DNA from 4 places in the Bacillus sp. ISL-46 genome. Region 3 is predicted to be linked to each of the others. Evidence: predicted binding sites of a transcription regulator. Region 3 holds the regulator's gene; each other region holds the start of a gene.
The links. Region 3 encodes Rex, which represses fermentation and respiration genes when NADH is low (regulators of the CRP and FNR family bind a similar motif). Its sites were predicted from a motif close to TTGTGAAATATTTCACAA; they were not measured.
Positions count from the first base shown of each region.

Region 1: J7E67_RS21280 (nitrate/nitrite transporter) is a predicted target of Rex. The motif match lies at 2,919-2,936, and genes of this name have one in related genera.
Region 2: J7E67_RS11755 (YwiC-like family protein) is a predicted target of Rex. The motif match lies at 2,268-2,285, and genes of this name have one in related genera.
Region 4: J7E67_RS07760 (DoxX family membrane protein) is a predicted target of Rex. The motif match lies at 1,814-1,831, and genes of this name have one in related genera.

Region 1 covers NZ_JAGGQR010000045.1:138,747-143,503, reverse strand. The annotation lists gene J7E67_RS21295 (acyl-CoA dehydrogenase family protein) at 1-659, opposite strand, end outside; gene J7E67_RS21290 (potassium channel family protein) at 731-1,384, opposite strand; gene J7E67_RS21285 (TrkH family potassium uptake protein) at 1,415-2,752, opposite strand; gene J7E67_RS21280 (nitrate/nitrite transporter) at 3,108-4,604, shown strand.
Region 2 covers NZ_JAGGQR010000017.1:24,044-28,800, reverse strand. The annotation lists gene J7E67_RS11765 (molybdopterin molybdotransferase MoeA) at 213-1,478, shown strand; gene mobB (molybdopterin-guanine dinucleotide biosynthesis protein B) at 1,466-2,014, shown strand; gene J7E67_RS11755 (YwiC-like family protein) at 2,339-3,070, shown strand; gene J7E67_RS11750 (Crp/Fnr family transcriptional regulator) at 3,132-3,824, opposite strand; gene J7E67_RS11745 (YjzC family protein) at 4,104-4,283, shown strand; gene clpB (ATP-dependent chaperone ClpB) at 4,451-4,757, shown strand, end outside.
Region 3 covers NZ_JAGGQR010000002.1:1,075-5,831, reverse strand. The annotation lists gene J7E67_RS01030 (sulfite exporter TauE/SafE family protein) at 1-556, opposite strand, end outside; gene ystJ (NADP-dependent malic enzyme) at 828-2,075, opposite strand; gene J7E67_RS01020 (redox-sensing transcriptional repressor Rex) at 2,235-2,891, opposite strand; gene moaC (cyclic pyranopterin monophosphate synthase MoaC) at 2,928-3,425, opposite strand; gene J7E67_RS01010 (ABC-F family ATP-binding cassette domain-containing protein) at 3,604-4,757, shown strand, end outside.
Region 4 covers NZ_JAGGQR010000013.1:150,992-155,748, forward strand. The annotation lists gene J7E67_RS07750 (class I SAM-dependent rRNA methyltransferase) at 1-750, shown strand, start outside; gene J7E67_RS07755 (hypothetical protein) at 929-1,150, shown strand; gene J7E67_RS07760 (DoxX family membrane protein) at 1,211-1,720, opposite strand; gene J7E67_RS07765 (SRPBCC family protein) at 1,950-2,339, opposite strand; gene J7E67_RS07770 (SRPBCC family protein) at 2,396-2,851, opposite strand; gene J7E67_RS07775 (ArsR/SmtB family transcription factor) at 2,835-3,158, opposite strand; gene J7E67_RS07780 (MBL fold metallo-hydrolase) at 3,351-4,058, shown strand; gene J7E67_RS07785 (TetR/AcrR family transcriptional regulator) at 4,071-4,643, shown strand.

The DNA.
Region 1 (4,757 bases), on a different contig from region 3:
TCATCACCTACCAAACAATTATCCAAAATTAAGTCATGACTCCCTGTTCCTCTTAACGAGATACTGTCCCAAGTTTCCTCAATAACCAATCCTTTTGTGGATCGTGGAAGTAGAAAATTGGCCACATCATTGGTTTCTTTGATTGTTGCACTAACTATAAAGTAATCTAGGACGGGGGACATGGTAGTAAATGTTTTTCTCCCTTTAATAACCCAGCCATTCTGACTTTTTTCTGCTGTGGTTTCCGGTCTGCCGCCTCGTGTAGGACTTCCAATCTTCGGTTCACTTTGAGCACTATTTATTAATGCTCCATTTTTCACTTGTTTACAAAGATACTTAAAGATCGACTCATCCCAAGAGCTTTTTTCATTTAGATTCATAATAATTCCCATATGCCATCCAATCGAAAGTGCTGTTGCCCCGTCACCTTCCGCAATCGTTTCTTGGAGTCGAATTAGTTCATAAAGCGAGATATCCTCTCCACCATGCCTTGAAGGAACAGTTAATGCCGTGTAACCTGTATTTTTCAGATCCTGAATATTTGCATACGGGAAACTACCTTCTATATCTACCTGAGGTGCTCGTAATAGGAATTGTTTTGAAAGTATTCTCATTAACTCTATTCGTTCATCCAATGTATCTTTTTCTTGAAAGTTCATCTCTCATCTCTCCTATCCCATTAACAAAAAATCGTTCAAACCCCTAGTCTCATTAACCAGGGGTTTGTTTCTTATTCTAAATTAGCGAATTTTTCCAAATCTCGGTTTTCACCGATTACTACTAGTACATCACCGTAATTAATTTTTTCATCAGGAGATGGTGAAATGTTAATTTCATCTTCATGCCGAATCGCGATGACGCTCAAATTAAACTTTGCCCTTAAATCTAGTTCCCTTAAGGTTTTCTCCATCATCCTATCGGGGATTTTTACTTCCTCTACACTATAATCCTTCGATATCTCAATAAAATTTAAGACATTAGGTGATAACAGCTGATGGGCGACTCGAATTCCCATATCTCGTTCAGGAAAGACGACCCAGTCTGCCCCAACCTTTTTTAATACTTGACCATGTAGTTTATTTAATGCTTTGGCAATCACCTTTTTTACACCTAGTTCCTTCAATAATAAAACAGATAGGATACTTGCTTGAATATCGTCTCCGATTGCTACAATAACTGTATCAAAATTACGGATCCCAATCGATTTTAATGCCTCAGCTTCTGTTGAATCGGCAATCACGGAATGAGTAACGAATGGATGGGATTCTTCAACTCGTTCCTCATTCACATCGACTCCAAGCACTTCCTGCCCAGATTCATATAACTTATTGGCAATACTTAGTCCAAACCTACCTAATCCAATCACTGCATATTGATTAGCCACTGTCTCCTTGTACCTCCTTGGTGTAAAAAACTACCCAATCGTGATTTTTCCCTTCGGATACCGGAATGCATCAGGTTTTCTGCGTATTGTCACCGCATAAGCAATAGTTAATGGTCCTACCCTGCCAGCAAACATAGTAAAAATTATCAATGCCTTGCCAAGTGATGATAATTCTGGTGTCAATCCCATTGATAGCCCGACTGTTGCAAAGGCAGAAGTAACCTCAAATACTATTGTTAAAAAATCTTGTCCGTGTTCAGAAATGGTTAGAATGAGTGTCATTAGCATGACGAGAAATAATCCACTAAATGTGACGGTTAATGCTTTATAAATCGTTTCATATTCAATCCGCTGACGGTAAAAAATAACATCCTCTTTCCCGCGAATTTGTGACCAAACAGCTCCAATGAGCGTTGTAAAAGTGGTGGTTTTGATCCCCCCGCCTGTCGACCCAGGCGATGCACCAACAAACATGAGTAACACAATTAATAATAATGATGATTGAGTTAGATCACCAATATTTAATGTGTTAGCCCCTGCTGTTCTTGCCGTAACAGATTGGAATAATGACCCAAGGATTTTCCCTGAAAACGACAATGGTTTTAGCGTTAATCCATTAGAATATTCAAGCAGTAATATACCAACTGTACCTACTACTATTAAAACGCTGCTCGTCATTAAGACAAGCTTTGTATGTAATGATAGCCGTTTTGAAACACGATATTCAAAAAGTTCGTTCATAACGATAAAGCCGATCCCACCTAAGATAATTAATGCACTAACGGTCAACGTAACGGTTGGATCGTCAACATAACTGGTTAAACTATGAAACTCCCCCATTAAGTCAAATCCTGCATTGTTAAAGTTGGAAATTGAATGGAAAATTCCATAATAAATCGCTTTTCCTATCGGCATGTCAAAGGAAAAACGGATAGATAAAAGCACAGCACCAAGGAACTCAATCACCGCTGTAAAAATTAAAATTCGTCTTACTAGCCGTACAATCCCCTCCATTGATAAATTATTTAAAGATTCTTGAAGTAGAAGCCTTTCTTTTAAAGATATTTTCTTCCCTAATAGGAAGGCAAAAAACGTTGCAAACGTCATAAATCCAAGTCCACCGACTTGAATCATACATAAAATAACCACTTGACCGAATATCGAAAATGTGGTCCCGGTATCTACGACAACTAAACCTGTTACGCATGTTGCAGAGGTTGCAGTGAACAGGGCGTTTAAAAATGACAAACCTTGCCCATTTGAAGTCGAAACCGGCATCGTAAGTAGAAATGTTCCTAGTAATATGATCAAACCAAAACCTAGAACAAGAATCTTTGGAGGATCTAGATATATTTTTTTGCGCAGAATAGTTCTCTCCCTTACTACTTTAATGTTATTTTTAACAAACAATTAATAATCATGTGTTATCTATGATCTTAATTTTTTTCTCCTTGTTCATGCCTCTATTTTTAAATATTGTAAATCTATAATACAGGAAAAATATACAATTACGAACAAAACATGTAAATTAAAGATGTGAATTGGTACACCTTAGAAAAATTTTTACCATGAGTGTGTCAAATGTGTGTCATAACTCACTGTTGATTGACTATATGTTGTTCTATAATACAAGAAGTAAAATTTTCCATGTTCATAAACACTCTTTATATAACGACTTTTTGAGGAAATAATAAAATAGCATGGGAATTGAAGGGGGATTGTTATGAAACAAGGGTCAAAACAACTATTTATACAAACTGGAAGTCTGTTAGCAGGTTTTATGGTTTGGGTACTGATATCATCACTAATGCCGTTTATTAAAGTAGATATCCAACTTACTTCATCTCAAATTGCATGGACTACGGCGGTCCCTATTATCCTCGGTTCACTTCTTCGAGTTCCGATTGGCTACTGGACCAATCGCTATGGAGCTCGAATTTTATTTACAATCAGCTTTATTATACTGCTCATTCCAATTGCGTTGTTAAGCTATGCTAATTCCTTATTAACATTAATCTTAGGAGGATTTTTACTAGGGATTGGCGGTGCTGTCTTTTCCATCGGTGTTACCTCTCTTCCCAAGTATTATGAAAAAACAAAGCATGGGTTTATTAACGGAATTTACGGGGCAGGAAATATTGGTACGGCAATTACTTCCTTTTCCGCACCCGTGCTTGCTACCGCCTATGGATGGAGAAACACCATTAAAATCTTCCTGATAGTTGTATTAATCTTTGCAATTTTAAACTTTATTTTTGGGGACAAAAAGGAACGAAAAGTTAACATTTCCTTACTCGATCAAACCAAAGGGGTATATAAAAATCCAAAACTTTGGTTTCTAAGTTTATTTTATTTTATCACGTTTGGTTCCTTCGTTGCTTTCACCATTTATTTACCATCGTTTTTAGTTAATCACTTTGAATTAGATAAAGTCGATGCAGGACTCCGGACAGCAGGTTTTATTGCTTTGGCAACCTTTTTTAGACCCATAGGTGGATGGTTGGGCGATAAAGTTAATCCTTTTCTTATTTTAATGGCTGTTTTCTTTAGCCTAACTTTTGCAGGATTTCTTTTGTCATTTACTCCATCACTGCCGATTTATTCCTTTGGTTGCTTATTAGTTGCTTTCTTTGCGGGAATTGGAAATGGCGCTATCTTTAAACTAGTCCCTTTATATTTTTCCAATCAAGCGGGTATTGTGAATGGAATTGTTTCTGCCATGGGAGGACTGGGTGGTTTTTTCCCGCCAATCATTCTCACGATTCTCTTTGATTGGACTGGTCATTATGCGATTGGGTTTATGTCCCTATCTGAATTTTCTTTAGCAAGTCTGGTTATCGTAGTATGGCTATATTATCAAGATAAGTTGGATATTTCTGCAAAGATTGTAAACCATGCCTTAGATGGTATTTGTGTAACCGATGTTACTGGCATTATTCAAAGCGTTAATCCCGCATTCACAAAAATCACTGGCTATAGTCAAGCAGAGGTAATCGGTAAAACCCCAAGTGTTCTTCAATCCGGTGAACATGACAACGAGTTTTACAAAAAAATGTGGTTTAGTTTAAAAACAGACGGGGTTTGGGAAGGTTATATTTGGAACAAACGCAAAAACAATGTAATTTATAGAGAATGGCTAACTATTACAGCCATTAAAGATGACGTAGGTGAAACAAAAAACTTTGTAGGTATGTTCTATGAAGATAACGAAAAATCCTAAAAAGGCAGTATAAAAGAGATCTTCCCCGTGGAGGTCTCTTTTTTTGTAACCTTGGGCAATTTATTACAACTTTTTGTCAACTTCCTTGAGTTCACAGTTCGTTCACTGTTTTTGTGACGTACGTCACAATATTCATGTTACTATCTGTTTTAT
Region 2 (4,757 bases), on a different contig from region 3:
AAATCTAACCTAAGCATAATGTAAAATAGAAAAAAACTAGGTGACCTGAATCACACATTCCCTATGATCTTATATTTTTTGGCAAGATTCTTTTATTTTGTGACATTTGATATGTTAGTAAGTTTTTAATAAGCTTATAATGTTGATTAGTCGATGACTATTAGTACATATTACAATGGATAGATATTTGTTTAAGGCAGGAGCTGATTATTTTGTTCGAAAGAAGAAGACCGATTCCAATTGGAGAAGCGGTCAAAAGCATAATGGAATATCAATTACTTGGTGTGACCGAAAAAGTTTCGATAAATGAAAGCTTTGGCCGCTTTTTATCGGAGGATTTAATCGCAACTAGCGATGTGCCCCATTTTGACCGTGCACCGTATGATGGCTTTGCTGTCAGGTCAATCGATACACGAGAGGCTTCGCAATCCAATGTAGTTGAATTTGAAGTGGTCGATCACATCGGCGCGGGAATGGTTTCTACTAAAGTAATTGGAGAGCACCAAGCTGTTAGAATTATGACTGGCGCAATGATGCCAGTAGGAACAGATGCTGTCGTTATGTTTGAGGTGGCTAAGGCTTACGAAAAGGATGGAATCCCATATATGTCCATTAAACGCAGCTTTAAAGAGGGGGATAACGTTTCGTTCAGTGGTGAAGATGCCAAGCAGGGTGAAGTTTTGGTGAAAAAAGGTACATTGATAAATCCTGGAATTCAAGCAATGCTTGCTACGTTTGGATATGAACGAGTGTCCGTTGCGAAAAAGCCACGTGTTGGTTTGTTTGCAACAGGGACAGAGCTTTTAGAAGTAAATGAAGCCTTAGTTCCAGGAAAAATTCGTAATAGTAATTCCCATATGATTGCAGCTCAAATTGAAAGAGCGGGAGCCATTGTTCACTATTTTGGAAAGCTTCCTGATGAATTCGACACTTGCTTTGAAGCAGTCCAAAAAGCAATAAATGAAGTAGACTTATTAATTACCACCGGCGGGGTTTCAGTTGGGGATTTTGATTATCTGCCTGCTATCTATGAAAAGCTTGGGGCAGAGGTTTTCTTTAATAAAGTTGCCATGCGCCCTGGAAGTGTGACGACGGTTGCACAGCACAATGGGAAGCTTCTCTTTGGACTCTCGGGTAATCCTTCGGCTTGTTATGTAGGCTTTGAATTGTTTGCCCGCCCAATTATCCGTAGGATGCTTTTTTCAGAAAAACCTCACCTTCGTAAAGAACAAGCTCTTTTAGAAGTCGATTTTCCTAAAGCCAATCCGTTTACAAGGTTTGTCCGAAGTTCTACGTTTATAGATGCGGGAAGACTAAAGGCAAAACCGAGTGGACTTGACAAGTCTAACATTATAATGAGCCTTTCTGGAGCTAATTCGTTGATGATTCTTCCAGGCGGAACTAGAGGCTTTACAGCCGGTTGTGAAGTCGATGTCCTCCTGCTTGAAGACCAGGTTGGCAGTATGTGGCCGTGGTAAAGCCTGTCATCTTTCAGGTGGTTGGTTATCAAAATAGTGGGAAAACCACCATAACATCCAAACTGATCGAAGACTTAGTAAAAAAAGGACTTAAAACAGTTACAATTAAGCATCATGGTCATGGAGGCAGGCTCGCAGCCATGCCGCAGAAAGATACAGAAAAACATTTAAATGCAGGTGCGCTTGCCTCGATTGTTGAAGGAGATGGAAGTTTAATGTTACGGGCTGACAATTTCTATCCATCACTAGAAGATCAGATCGAGTTAATGAAATTCTTTCATCCAGATGTAATATTAATCGAAGGCTATAAGTTAAAGTCCTTCCCGAAGTTACTGCTATTAAGAGATGAAAGTGACCTTTCTTTGTTAGACACCGTAAGTAATGTTTCTGCAATTGTGTATTGGAAAGAAGAAATGCAGAAGCAAATCACATCAAGAATCAATGTGCCCAGCTTTCATATCAACGATGAAGGTGCATTAATCTGGATTGAGCAATTACTTCAGGAGCTTGTTCATAAAATTAATCAAAAAAGTTAATAAAATTGTCAAATCTGTTACTTTTATCACAGCTAGAAATATGGATATACTCTACAATACAAATTAGGGGATATTATGTTTGTTAAAATAGAATTATAGGTCTTTAATGGAAATACAGCAATCACTCATTGGATAACCGACCTAGAGATGATTGAAGTTACCTAGTAGATGATATAGATTTGCTGTACTTCCATTTTAACCTAAACAATTTTGTCACAAAAAGAAGGCGGAGTCCTTCTTTTTTACTGTAATTATGTGATGTGTTTCACTTATTTTTCCGCTAAGCTGGCTTATATTTAGGTTAGTCAAGGAAGAGGAGTGAAAATGATGAAGTTATTTTTACCGAAACAACATGGTGCATGGGCAATGCTAATCATCCCTTTTTGGCTTGGTGTCATTGAAGGAGGGTTTATGTGGAAGCATGTTCCATTTTTCTTTGGATGGCTCCTATTATACTTGGCGACCTATCCGATGCTTCTTTTATTTAAAAAGAAAAAACTTCAGTTTTATACTAAATGGACACTTGTATATATGATTCCATCCCTATTACTTTTACTTAATCCACTTTTGGAAAGACCAACTATTTTTTATTTTGGTCTTCTAATGATTCCGTTTTTTATAATAAATGCTTACTTTACTTCCAAAAATCAAGACCGTGCTTTTATGAATGATCTCTCTGCTATTTTTGCCTTTTCAGTTGCTGGATTAGCAAGCAGTTATTTAGAACACGGTGTTATGAACATAGAGACGCTTGTTTTCACCTTTGTAACTTCGGTCCTGTTTTTTGTGGGCTGTACTTTTTATGTCAAAACAATGATTAGGGAGAAGAAGAATACCCAATTTAAATGGATTTCATGGATTTACCATTTTCTTTTAGTGGCAGTGTGGTTCAGAGTTGGCTTTTGGATCGTTGCAATAGCATTTATCCCAAGTCTTCTGAGAGCTATTATATTTTATGGGAAACCATTATCGCCTAAACAAATTGGCATTTACGAAATAATAAATTCAGCTATATTCTTTACGATCATGGCCATTCAAATAATCTTATTAAAATAAAAAAATCGGTCGATATGACCGATTTTTTTGCTTTATTTTAAGTTGTTTGCCAGCAGCAATTCTAATCAACTTTACAGATTTCGGTTGGACAATCTTCACAATCAATTTCCCGTTTTAAATACTCTAAATCATGAATAGTAATTGTTCCTTTATCAATTGACAGGATACCGGCCTTTCGTAAATCGCTCAACAAGCGATTTACTACTTCTCTTGATGTACCACAAAAATTGGCTAACTCTTGATTGGTTAGTGGTAATTCAATTAATATTCCTTTATGGGTTTTAATTCCATAACTATTGGTAATTCGAATAAGTGTGGAATAAAGAGCCCCTTTTTTTCCATGAAGAACCAAATCACGAAACTTAGTTTGAGTTTTTCGATGTTGCTGACTCATCCACTTTATGAATTCAAATGAAAGTGCCAGATTTTGCGAGAGTTTTTCTTCAAGCGTGTCTTTCATAATAACGGCAACTTCACCACTCTCGACAACACGTGCACTTAATAAATATCTTGAAGAAGGGGAAAATAAGTTTAATTCACCAACAAAATCACCACGCGAGCACATTCTTAACGTAAGTTCTCTTCCATCAGGGATGATCTTGCTGATTTGAAGAATGCCACTTTGAACAATATACAATTCATCGGCTACAGATCCTTCTTGAAATAAAAAGGTACCTTTTTCAATTTTTTTTATATGGTGAACGGTATCAAAAAGATGGGACAGTGTTACCGGCATTTCTTTTACTGACTGCATACTCATAACCACCTTTAAAGGTACGAATTCAATGCTCATTTGATTTTAAAAAATGACAGTCAAGGTTTAATTTGCTAGATAATACTATAATTATATTGTTAACAAAGAATAATTAGCAACAAATGAGCGATAAGTTCATACAATCGTCAAAGTTTGAAGAATCTTTGCGTATTTCTTAGGAAATAATGTCGACTAATAAGATAATTTGCAAAAAATTCCAATAATGAGCCGCTAACAAAAAGGTAATAATAAAGATGTAGAATAGAAGGAGGGAAAAAAATGGGTCAAAATCATCAGTTTAAATCAGGAAAAAAAGCACCTAATAATGGTGTGTATGTTGAAATCGGTGACACGGAAAGCCCTGTTAATAATCCCAAAAAAATAAAGCTAAAAGCAGGGGATACATTTCCTGAAACATCAAATGATGAACGTGTTTGGACATATCAGCGGAAACCATAAATAAATAAGGAAAAGTCATCCATGGGGTGGCTTTTTCTTTTGCCTGCGGCCTTGGCGTTTGTGGGCAATTTTTGCTGTTTTTCTTCTTTGCAAAAATTTACTTTTTATATATGAAGTTTTATAATAAAAGGAAAGGTCAAAATTGGTCAAAAAGGGTGTGATAAAAAATGGACATGAATCGAATGACAGAAAGGTTACAAAAGGGGCTAATGGATGCTCAGTCGCTAGCTGTCAAAAAAAATCATCAAGAGATTGATGAACCCCATTTGTTTTTATGTTTAATGGATCAAGAAGATAGTCTCATTTCTTCTATATTAGAAAAGTCAGGTATCCCTCCCGAAAAAATTAGAAAGAACCTTACTGCTGCTCTTGCTAAAAAAACAGAGGTTACGGGAAGTGGGGTTGAACAGGGAAAACTTTATATCACAGCCAAGCTGCAAAAACTTTTTGTCAGTGCCGAGGAGTTTGCCAAAA
Region 3 (4,757 bases):
GCAAAATAACGAGCATTGTTGTACCCACTGATTGCTTAAGCGAAAGTCCCATGATGACCAGCAATCCGATTTGAATGAACGGTGCAGCACCTATCCCAAATGTACCAGACAACAATCCGGTAACCAACCCGACAACTGCCGCTTTCTTAATGAGAAACAGGTTGCCAGGTTTCACTTTTTTGTTGTTTGCCTTTATTTTTTGAACAATAAATAAGCGAACAACCAAGATCACAGCCGACAAAAATAACATCCCCGCTGTTAACCAATGCAAAGAATGAGTCGGAATCAAACTGGCTAGTTTTGAACCTAAATAGGAGGCAGCTGCCCCAAATCCGCCGACGATTAAACCCGTTTTAATTGAGATATTTCCTTGACGAAAATGGCTGTAGGCACCTGACATGCTAGTAAATACCATCGCTGCTAGTGATGTCCCTAACGCCATATGTATTGGTACTCCAAAAATAACTGTTAAGATGGCAATAATAAAGCCAGAGCCGCCTGCCCCGACAAATCCTAATAAAATCCCAAGCACAAACATCGTCAGCACAATCGCCAACTTCATCCCCTCCGATTGCAAAACCCTAGATGTCCTTCTAGGAAATGTTTTATTACTTACCTAAGGACGGGGTCATACCGACAAAATGAGTCAGTTCACCATCGATTTTGTCCTTATTTTACCCACTGATTTGAAAAAGAAAAAACTATCATTCATTATTGTACTAAAAATTTAAAAGATATATTGGAATTATGCCCTAATTTCCAAAATTTGAAAGACTACCTCAACTAGGTTGAGGTAGTCTTCCCTTAAAAGCTAGATTTTACTCGACCTAAGCAAGCACTGGTTGTTTTGCTTCTGCTAATGCTGATAGGCGTTGCTTAATTTCCTCAACATTGATAATTTTTTGGGCTACCCCTGTTTCCATTGCAGTATACGCAACCGCGGTTGCTACCTGTGCTGCGACCCGAGGGTCAAATGGATCTGGAATGACATAATCGGCATGGAGCTCATCCTCTGAAATTAAACCAGCAATTGCATAAACCGCGGCGAGCTTCATTTCCTCGTTGATTTCCTTTGCACGGACATCTAAAGCACCGCGGAAAATTCCTGGGAATGCAAGCACATTATTAACCTGGTTCGGAAAATCAGAACGTCCTGTACCCACTACAAGTGCTCCTGCTTCTTTGGCCACATCCGGCATAATTTCCGGTACCGGGTTGGCCATGGCAAAGATTATCGGGTCACGGTGCATAGAACCAACCATTTCCTTCGTAACGGCCCCAGCTGCTGATACCCCCACAAACACATCTGCGTCAACAAGCGCATCGGCTAACGTTCCTTGTTTTTGCTCGCGATTTGTGATTTGTGCCATTTCATCTTTGAATCGATTCATTCCAACCGGGCGGCCTTCATAAATAATTCCTTTTGTATCACATAAAATAACATCCTTCACGCCCATATGTAGCATAAGTTTAACAATCGCTACTCCTGCTGCACCTGCTCCATTTACTGCAACACGAATATCTTCAATTTTTTTATCCGCTAATTTTAATGCGTTGATTAAACCAGCCGCTGTTACAATCGCTGTTCCATGCTGGTCATCATGAAAAACAGGAATATCACAGGCTTTGCGGAGGCGGTCTTCAATATCAAAGCATTGCGGCGCAGCAATATCCTCCAAGTTCACTCCGCCAAATGTTGGTTCTAGCAATTTGACGGTTTCTACGATCTGGTCTGTATCAGTTGTGGCCAAGCAAATGGGAAAAGCATCAACATCTGCGAATGATTTGAATAACACGGCCTTTCCTTCCATCACAGGCATCGCAGCTTTTGGTCCAATGTTCCCAAGCCCCAGGACTGCTGTCCCATTGGATACAACTGCAACTAGATTGCCCTTTGAGGTATAATCATAGACTTTATTTTCGTCTGCATAAATGTCCAAACATGGCTCTGCCACACCAGGTGAATAGGCTAGGCTTAAATCTTTTGCATTATGTACTGCAACCTTTGAATAGATTCCAACCTTTCCTTGATGCTCCTTATGCATTTTTAACGCTTCATCTCGTAAAATTGACATTGGATTTCCCCACTTTCCGAATTAGTAACCGCTTGCACTTTATCTATCTAAATCTTAGTGCATAGGTCAATATTTTGATAGATTATGTAATTAAAAAAAGCAGGGATTTAATCATACAAAAGGCTTTCCACAAATTTTGTGGAAAGCCTTATTAACTAATTATTCTTCATCTATTTCCACCGTTGGATAATGCTTTAAAAAGTAGACTAGCGATTGAAGCTCCACAGCCAAGTCAATATGATGGACCCTTATTAATGGTGGAACATTTAACCTTGCCGGAGTGAAATTTAAGATCCCTTTTACATTCGCTTGGACCAGTCGATCGGTTATCATTTGTGCGGCAGGAGCCGGAACCGTTAATATCGCCACTGAAATATTAGTTTCTGATAACACCTTCTCTAAATCATCCATAGGATGAACGGGTACCTCGCGAATCATGGTTCCCATTTTGTCGGGATCCACATCGAAGGCGCATTCTATTTTTGTGTTATTATTTTTTAAAAAGTTATAGTTTAAAAAGGCAGTCCCAAGATTTCCGACTCCTATTAAGGCAACCTTAGTTAATTCATCCTGATCTAAGGTCTTTCGGAAGAAGGATATTAAGTAATTAACATTATACCCATAGCCCTTTTTTCCTAACGCACCGAAATAGGAAAAGTCGCGGCGAATCGTTGCTGAGTCTACCTTTACTGCTTCACTCAATTCCGCTGAAGAGACCCTTTGCTTGCCGGAACTATGCAGGTTTTTTAGAAATCGATAATAGAGGGGCAGCCGTTTTGCTGTCGCCTGTGGTATTTTCGTTGTTTCATTACTCATAATCTCCCACACCCCATGAATGGTTTAGTTAAAAATTTATTTAACTCTTTCATCTCTTTTAAAATCACCGTTTTTACCGCCTGTTTTTTCGACAAGATACGTCGGTCCAATTACCATACCTTTATCAACGGCTTTACACATATCATAAACTGTTAAGGCACATGCGGATGCGGCTGTTAACGCTTCCATTTCCACTCCTGTGTTCCCCTTCGTTTTAACGGCTGCAGCAATATATAATTGATAATTCTCATCCTTATCCTGTTCCCAAGAGAAAGAAATATTAACACCTGTTAATGGAATCGGATGGCACATTGGAATCAAATCCCATGTCTTCTTTGCTGCCATGACAGCTGCTACCTGGGCCACTGCTAAGACATCGCCCTTCTTCATCTCATTATTAGTTATTTTATCATAAATTTCTTTACTAACGGTAATGCTGGAATGAGCAAGCGCCGTACGTGCCGTTTCCGGCTTATCACTGACGTCGACCATTTTTGCTCTGCCTTCTTCATTAAAATGCGTAAATTCTGCCATATAAAAAATCCTCCCATCAAATCATACACTATTTTTCCTTATATGTGTGTGAAACTTTGAACTAAATATTACATTTTATGTCGATTTAGGACCCTTACTCCGCTAATATGGCGAGCAGTTTATTGCCGACATACCGGGAATAAGGTACACTAATCCTATGTAATAGAGGTGAATGAGAATGATTTTGCTACAGGTTAATCAATTACAAAAATATTATGGTGCTGACCTTATTTTATCGAATATTAAGCTCGAATTACAAACTCGGGACCGTGTTGCCCTTGTTGGACGCAATGGGGCGGGAAAATCGACATTGTTGAAGATTATAGCCGGACACTTGTCGCATGATGGCGGAGAAATCATCAAGCCAAAAGAAGTGACGATTGGCTATTTAGCTCAAAATACTGGGTTAGAATCATCATTATCCATATGGGATGAAATGCTGACGGTTTTTGAACCGCTGCGATTGATGGAAAAACAACTCCGCACACTTGAAGAACAAATGGCTGATCCTCTTGTTTTTGAAGACAGTGGCAGGTACGAAAGGATCCTAAAAGAGTACGATCATCTTCAGGTGAAATTTAAAGAACAGGGAGGGTATCAATATGAGGCAGAGATGCGCTCCGTCCTTCATGGGCTGAATTTCCATGACAAATCCTTGATGATATCTAGTTTAAGCGGCGGTCAGAAAACTCGTCTAGCCCTTGGTAAACTCTTGTTAACCAGGCCTGATATCCTAATATTGGATGAGCCCACAAACCACCTTGATATTGATACGCTTTCCTGGCTGGAGCAATATTTACAAAGTTATCATGGGGCGATTTTGATCGTTTCCCATGACCGCTATTTTTTAGATAAAGTTGTTACTCAAGTTTATGAAGTATCCCGTAAGCAAATCCAAAGGTTTACAGGCAACTATAGTTCTTACCTTGATCAAAAGGCGGCAAATTATGAGCGTGATTTAAAGCTTTTCGAAAAACAACAGCAAGAGGTCGCTGATCTCCAAGACTTTATCAACCGCAATTTAGCGCGGGCATCGACAACCAAACGAGCCCAAAGCCGGCGTAAAAAGCTTGAAAAGATGGAGATGATGGATCGTCCATTAGGCGATGAAAAGTCTGCTTCCTTCACGTTTGAAATTGAAAAACAAAGCGGAAATGATGTTTTAACAGTGGATTCACTCGCTGTTGGATACAAGGATGGTAAGGTTTCAGAGTCCATTTCTTTCCGGGCCTATAAAGGTGAAAGTATCGCATTGGTTGGACCGAATGGTATCGGCAAATCAACACTTTTAAAAACAATTATCAAAAAGTTGCCTGCACTTGAGGGAACCAT
Region 4 (4,757 bases), on a different contig from region 3:
GTTGAATTCCAGGGGATTTATCAGAAAAAGCGTTTTGATGAAAAAGGGCAATACATCGAGGAAGATGACTTTGTCGCAGGTGAAAGAGGTCAGTTCCCGCTTATTGTCAAAGAAAATGGCGTCAACTTTGCAATATATTTAAATGAAAGCGCCATGGTCGGGGTGTTTTTAGACCAACGGGATGTAAGGCGCACAATCCGAGATGTGTATGCAAACGGTAAGACAGTTTTAAATACTTTCTCTTATACGGGGGCTTTTTCCGTGTTTGCAGCTCTAGGAGGAGCAACGAAAACAACAAGTGTAGACCTGGCAAATCGGAGTAAGAGTAAAACGATTGAGCAGTTTAGTGTAAATGGTGTGGACCATGAAACACAAGCAATTATTGTTGAGGATGTATTCAAGTACTTTAAATATGCAGTCAAGAAACAGTTGAAGTTTGATATGGTCATCCTTGATCCGCCGAGCTTTGCCCGGTCAAAGAAATTTGTCTTTAGTGCGGAAAAGGACTACAAGAATCTTCTAATCGAAGCGATTGCCATAACTGCGGACAACGGAACCATTGTTGCATCCACAAACAGCAGCGCTTTTGGGATGGATAAATTCAAGAGCTTTATCGATGCTGCCTTTAAAGAATCTGGCAGCCGGTACAAACAATTGGAAGAATTTTCACTTCCCGTCGATTTCAAAACCGTCAAAGAATTTCCAGAAGGGGACTACTTGAAGGTAGTATTTATTAAAAAAATAAGATAAGAATGGTGCCTGACACCCACATGCATTGAAATGTAGGGGAGGGCCTTTTTTTATTTTTCAGGGTGTTGTAAATCCCATTTTTGCAATATAATAGAGGGAAGATGTTCACGAAATTGTCAAAAAATGCTACTTTCTTAACTTACATATATATATATAATCATTTCTGGGGGGAAGCGATATGATTAGAGCGGCTATTGCTGGTGTTGTTGGTTTTGTGCTTATTTTTATCGAGTCGATGATTGTGATGAAGCTAAAAGGCCTTGAAACGATTGAATTTGGCGGGTTGGCTCCGTTCATTAATGTCTGGGCTATGAATTTCTTTTTCATGTTTGCCATCCTTACACAGTTAACCAATTGGTATATGAACAAAGAAAGTTTAAAAGAAGATAAAAGTTTTTAGTATTAAAAAAAGCGACGCAATCTGGTAGGATGACCAAGACTGCGTCGCTTTTTGTTTGGATTAAACATTATGTTTTACAGTTTTATTCCCTTTAAATGCTGTGTTGCGAATGAATGGGATAACCCAACGGTCAAGACCGATGCGGCCCGCATTATAGCCTGAGAAAAGAATAATTGCTCCTAAGAAAAGATCTGTTGGAATATGTGATACGGTTCCTGCTAAGAAAAATGAAAAGTTCATCACAAGGCCAAAGAACATGGCGGCAGTTGTTAAACATCCAAGAATAAGTCCAAGTCCGATTAAGAATTCACCTAGTGGGACGATCGTGTTAAAAATATCAACGTTTGGTAAGGCGAAATGCTTTAAGAAATCAACATACCAGCCATAAACCATCGCACCGTCTGGACCTTTCACTGGATTAGCGATTGCCCCTTTTAGATAGCCAGAAGCATCAAAACCGCCTGATAATTTGTGGAACCCAGCTGTTATCCAAGAATACCCCATATATAAGCGAAGAACAGTTAAAATTCCAGCGGCAACTTTGTTTTCCCTTAACCAACTTACTACCATGTGAAACACTCCTTTGTTAATTAAATTTTATTTGTTTGTTTGTTCGTTAACTACATTGTTACTATACCAAACTTATTTTGAAATAAGGGTAAATTGTTCACTATTTCACATATTCGTAAAAAAGTTGTGAACATTTTATTAACAGAGTCTTGAACTCCATTACTTCCTATTTAATAAGAAAAATGCTTGGAAATGCTCCAAGCATTTTTAACGTCATTCTGCGTGTGAATTAACCTAAATACTTTTCTAAAGGGTTCCAGTAATTCGCTCCCCATCCAGCTGCAAGATGTTCTCCTTCAGCCTCAGGAAAACCTATGTGGTCGAAAACCAAAAGGGTTTTTGAGTCTTGTTCTTTTAGCTCAAACTTAGCAATAGAGTAAACACCCTCTGGCCAGTTCGCTACTCGCCAAGCTTGTACTATTCGCACACCTGGAACAAGTTCAATGTTTCTTCCAAGAATCATGCCGCCAAAACACGAAAAAGTACCGCCAGCTTCGGGACTGATTTCTGTAGGTGCACCTCCCGTCATTTCGCTGAATTGTTTCGAATCTGTGAGTGCTTCATATATAAGTCCAGGGCTGGCATTGAAAACTACTTCTTGATGAATTGTTTTAGTCATTTTTTATTCCTCCAATATATTATTCAGTAGAAAAGGTTATTTATTTTATATAAAAATTAATGCATGGGCATTTCGGACCATGGATCTACACCTGGATCGTTGCCTTCTGCAAAATCTTTAATGCGGGGCATGTAATGTGACCATCCTTGTTGGTGCGATGGGACTTCTTCAACTGGCAAGTCATAATGAGTTAAAACTAAATTTGTGCCATTTTCTTTCGGAGTCAGTTTGAATTCCACCTTACTTGAACCAGGTGGAACGAGCTTTGATTTTTCCCAGCCCCAAGACATGACGATTTTTTCATAAGGAACAATTTCTACATATTCGCCCATGGCAATATCGCTGCCATTCACATCAATTCGATATTTACCACCGATTTTTGGTTCGAGCAGGATATGTCTCCCCATCCAGCGAACCATTTTGTCCGCATCAGTAAAGAACGAAAATAATGTTTCTGGGCGGGCTTCAATAAATATTTCTTTTGTGATGATTTCATTATTGGTCTGATTCATTTTTTCTCCTTTCTTCCTCTTCGGCAGCTTCTTTCAAACGAAGTAAACTATCATCCCAAAAACGGTCAATATACTGCTTTAATTCAGAAAAACCGTCCCTTCTAATACCGTAGTACCGTTTCGTTCCGTCTCTCCGAACTATAACTAGGCCGGATTGTTCGAGAACTTTGAGATGCTGAGAAACTGCTGGAGCTGAAATGTCAAAATGTGAGGCAATCGCGCTGGAGGTCATTTCTCCATCACGAACGAGATAGAGTATATCTCGACGTCTAGGTTCTGCTAATGCATGAAGGACTTTTTCAATCATATCGTTATTTTAGCGCACACTTAATTAAGTGTCAACTTAATTAAGTGCTAGTCATGTTAGTATCTTTTGGCAAAAAAGATGAATATATGAATTCATAAGAGGATTGTAATTTTTTCCAAAAAAGAACTTGATAAAACTAATGGTATTAGTTAATATGAAACTAATGATATTAGTTTAAGGGGATGTGAGACTATGAGGATGATCAAAAATGGGTACTTGTATCAAGTTACATTCATGGCGAATGTTTTTCCGGTCAACTGCTATTTGGTGGAGGAAGAGGACGGGTTAACGTTAATTGATGCAGCGCTTGGCTTTTGTGCCAAAGGCATTATGAAGGCGGCTGAATCAATTGGAAGGCCGATCACCAAAATTGTGTTGACGCATGCGCATGAAGACCATGTCGGGGCGTTGGATGCAATAAAAGAAATCCTGCCAGATGTACCGGTTTATATTTCGAAGCGAGACAACAGACTAATGAATGGCGATCGATCACTTGATCCTCAGGAGGCACAAACCCCGATTAAAGGCGGTGTACCGAAAAAATTAAAAACGCGGGCCAATCTATTATTGAAGGAAGGCGACCTGATTGGTTCGTTAACAGCGATCGAAACGCCAGGACATACACCAGGTTCCATGTCATTTTTAGATTTGCGGACCAAGGCGTTGATAGCAGGTGATTCCTTTCAAACACGAGGTGGAATGGCTGTTGCAGGGGATATTAGAGCTTGGTTTCCATTCCCGGCTTTTGGTACGTGGAGTAAGGAAACCGCCTTGTCCAGTGCCCGGAAATTAGTGAGTTATCGGCCTGAATTGCTTGCAGTCGGCCACGGAGAGATCGTGATAAATCCTGTTAACTCAATGGAGCATGCAATCAAAAATCTGGAACGAAAAATAGGATAGGGAGTAATTATTATGTCACCAAGACCAAAAATCGGTCTCGAAATATCTATTATTATCGAAGCTGCAGGAGAGATTGCCGACCAACATGGTGTGCAGGAAGTTACCTTGGCCAACTTAGCAAAGAAGCTGGGGATACGTTCTCCTTCTTTATATAATCATTTTGATGGACTCACTGGATTAAGAAAGAAATTGGCGATTTACGGAATCGATAAGCTTTATGAAGTGATGGCAAATGCAGCAATTGGGGTGTCAAGCACCGAAGCTGTGCTGGCGGTTAGCCAGGCCTATGTGGATTTTTCCCGAAAGCACCCAGGGATTTATGAGGCTACCTTACTTGCCCCTGACCCGGAAGATGTGGATGTGAAGCAAGCAGGGGCAAAAATCGTTGACCTTTCCGTCCGCGTTTTGCAGGCATATCATTTAGAAGGAGAGCGTGCTTTGCATGCTGTCCGGGGCTTACGTAGTATTTTACACGGATTTTCTGCTCTAGAGCAAAAAGGCGGATTCAAGATGTCATTGGATTTGAATGAAAGTCTTATGATAATTATTAAGGCATTTCTTGCGGGGATTGGGCTAGAGGATTAATAGATGGCAGGGTCTGTAGTGCCCGTGCTGGAGGAAAAAAGCCGAGGACAGTAACTAAGAGAGGACCACAGTGCCCGAACTCATCGAAAAATATCGGTCACGGTCACTCTGAGA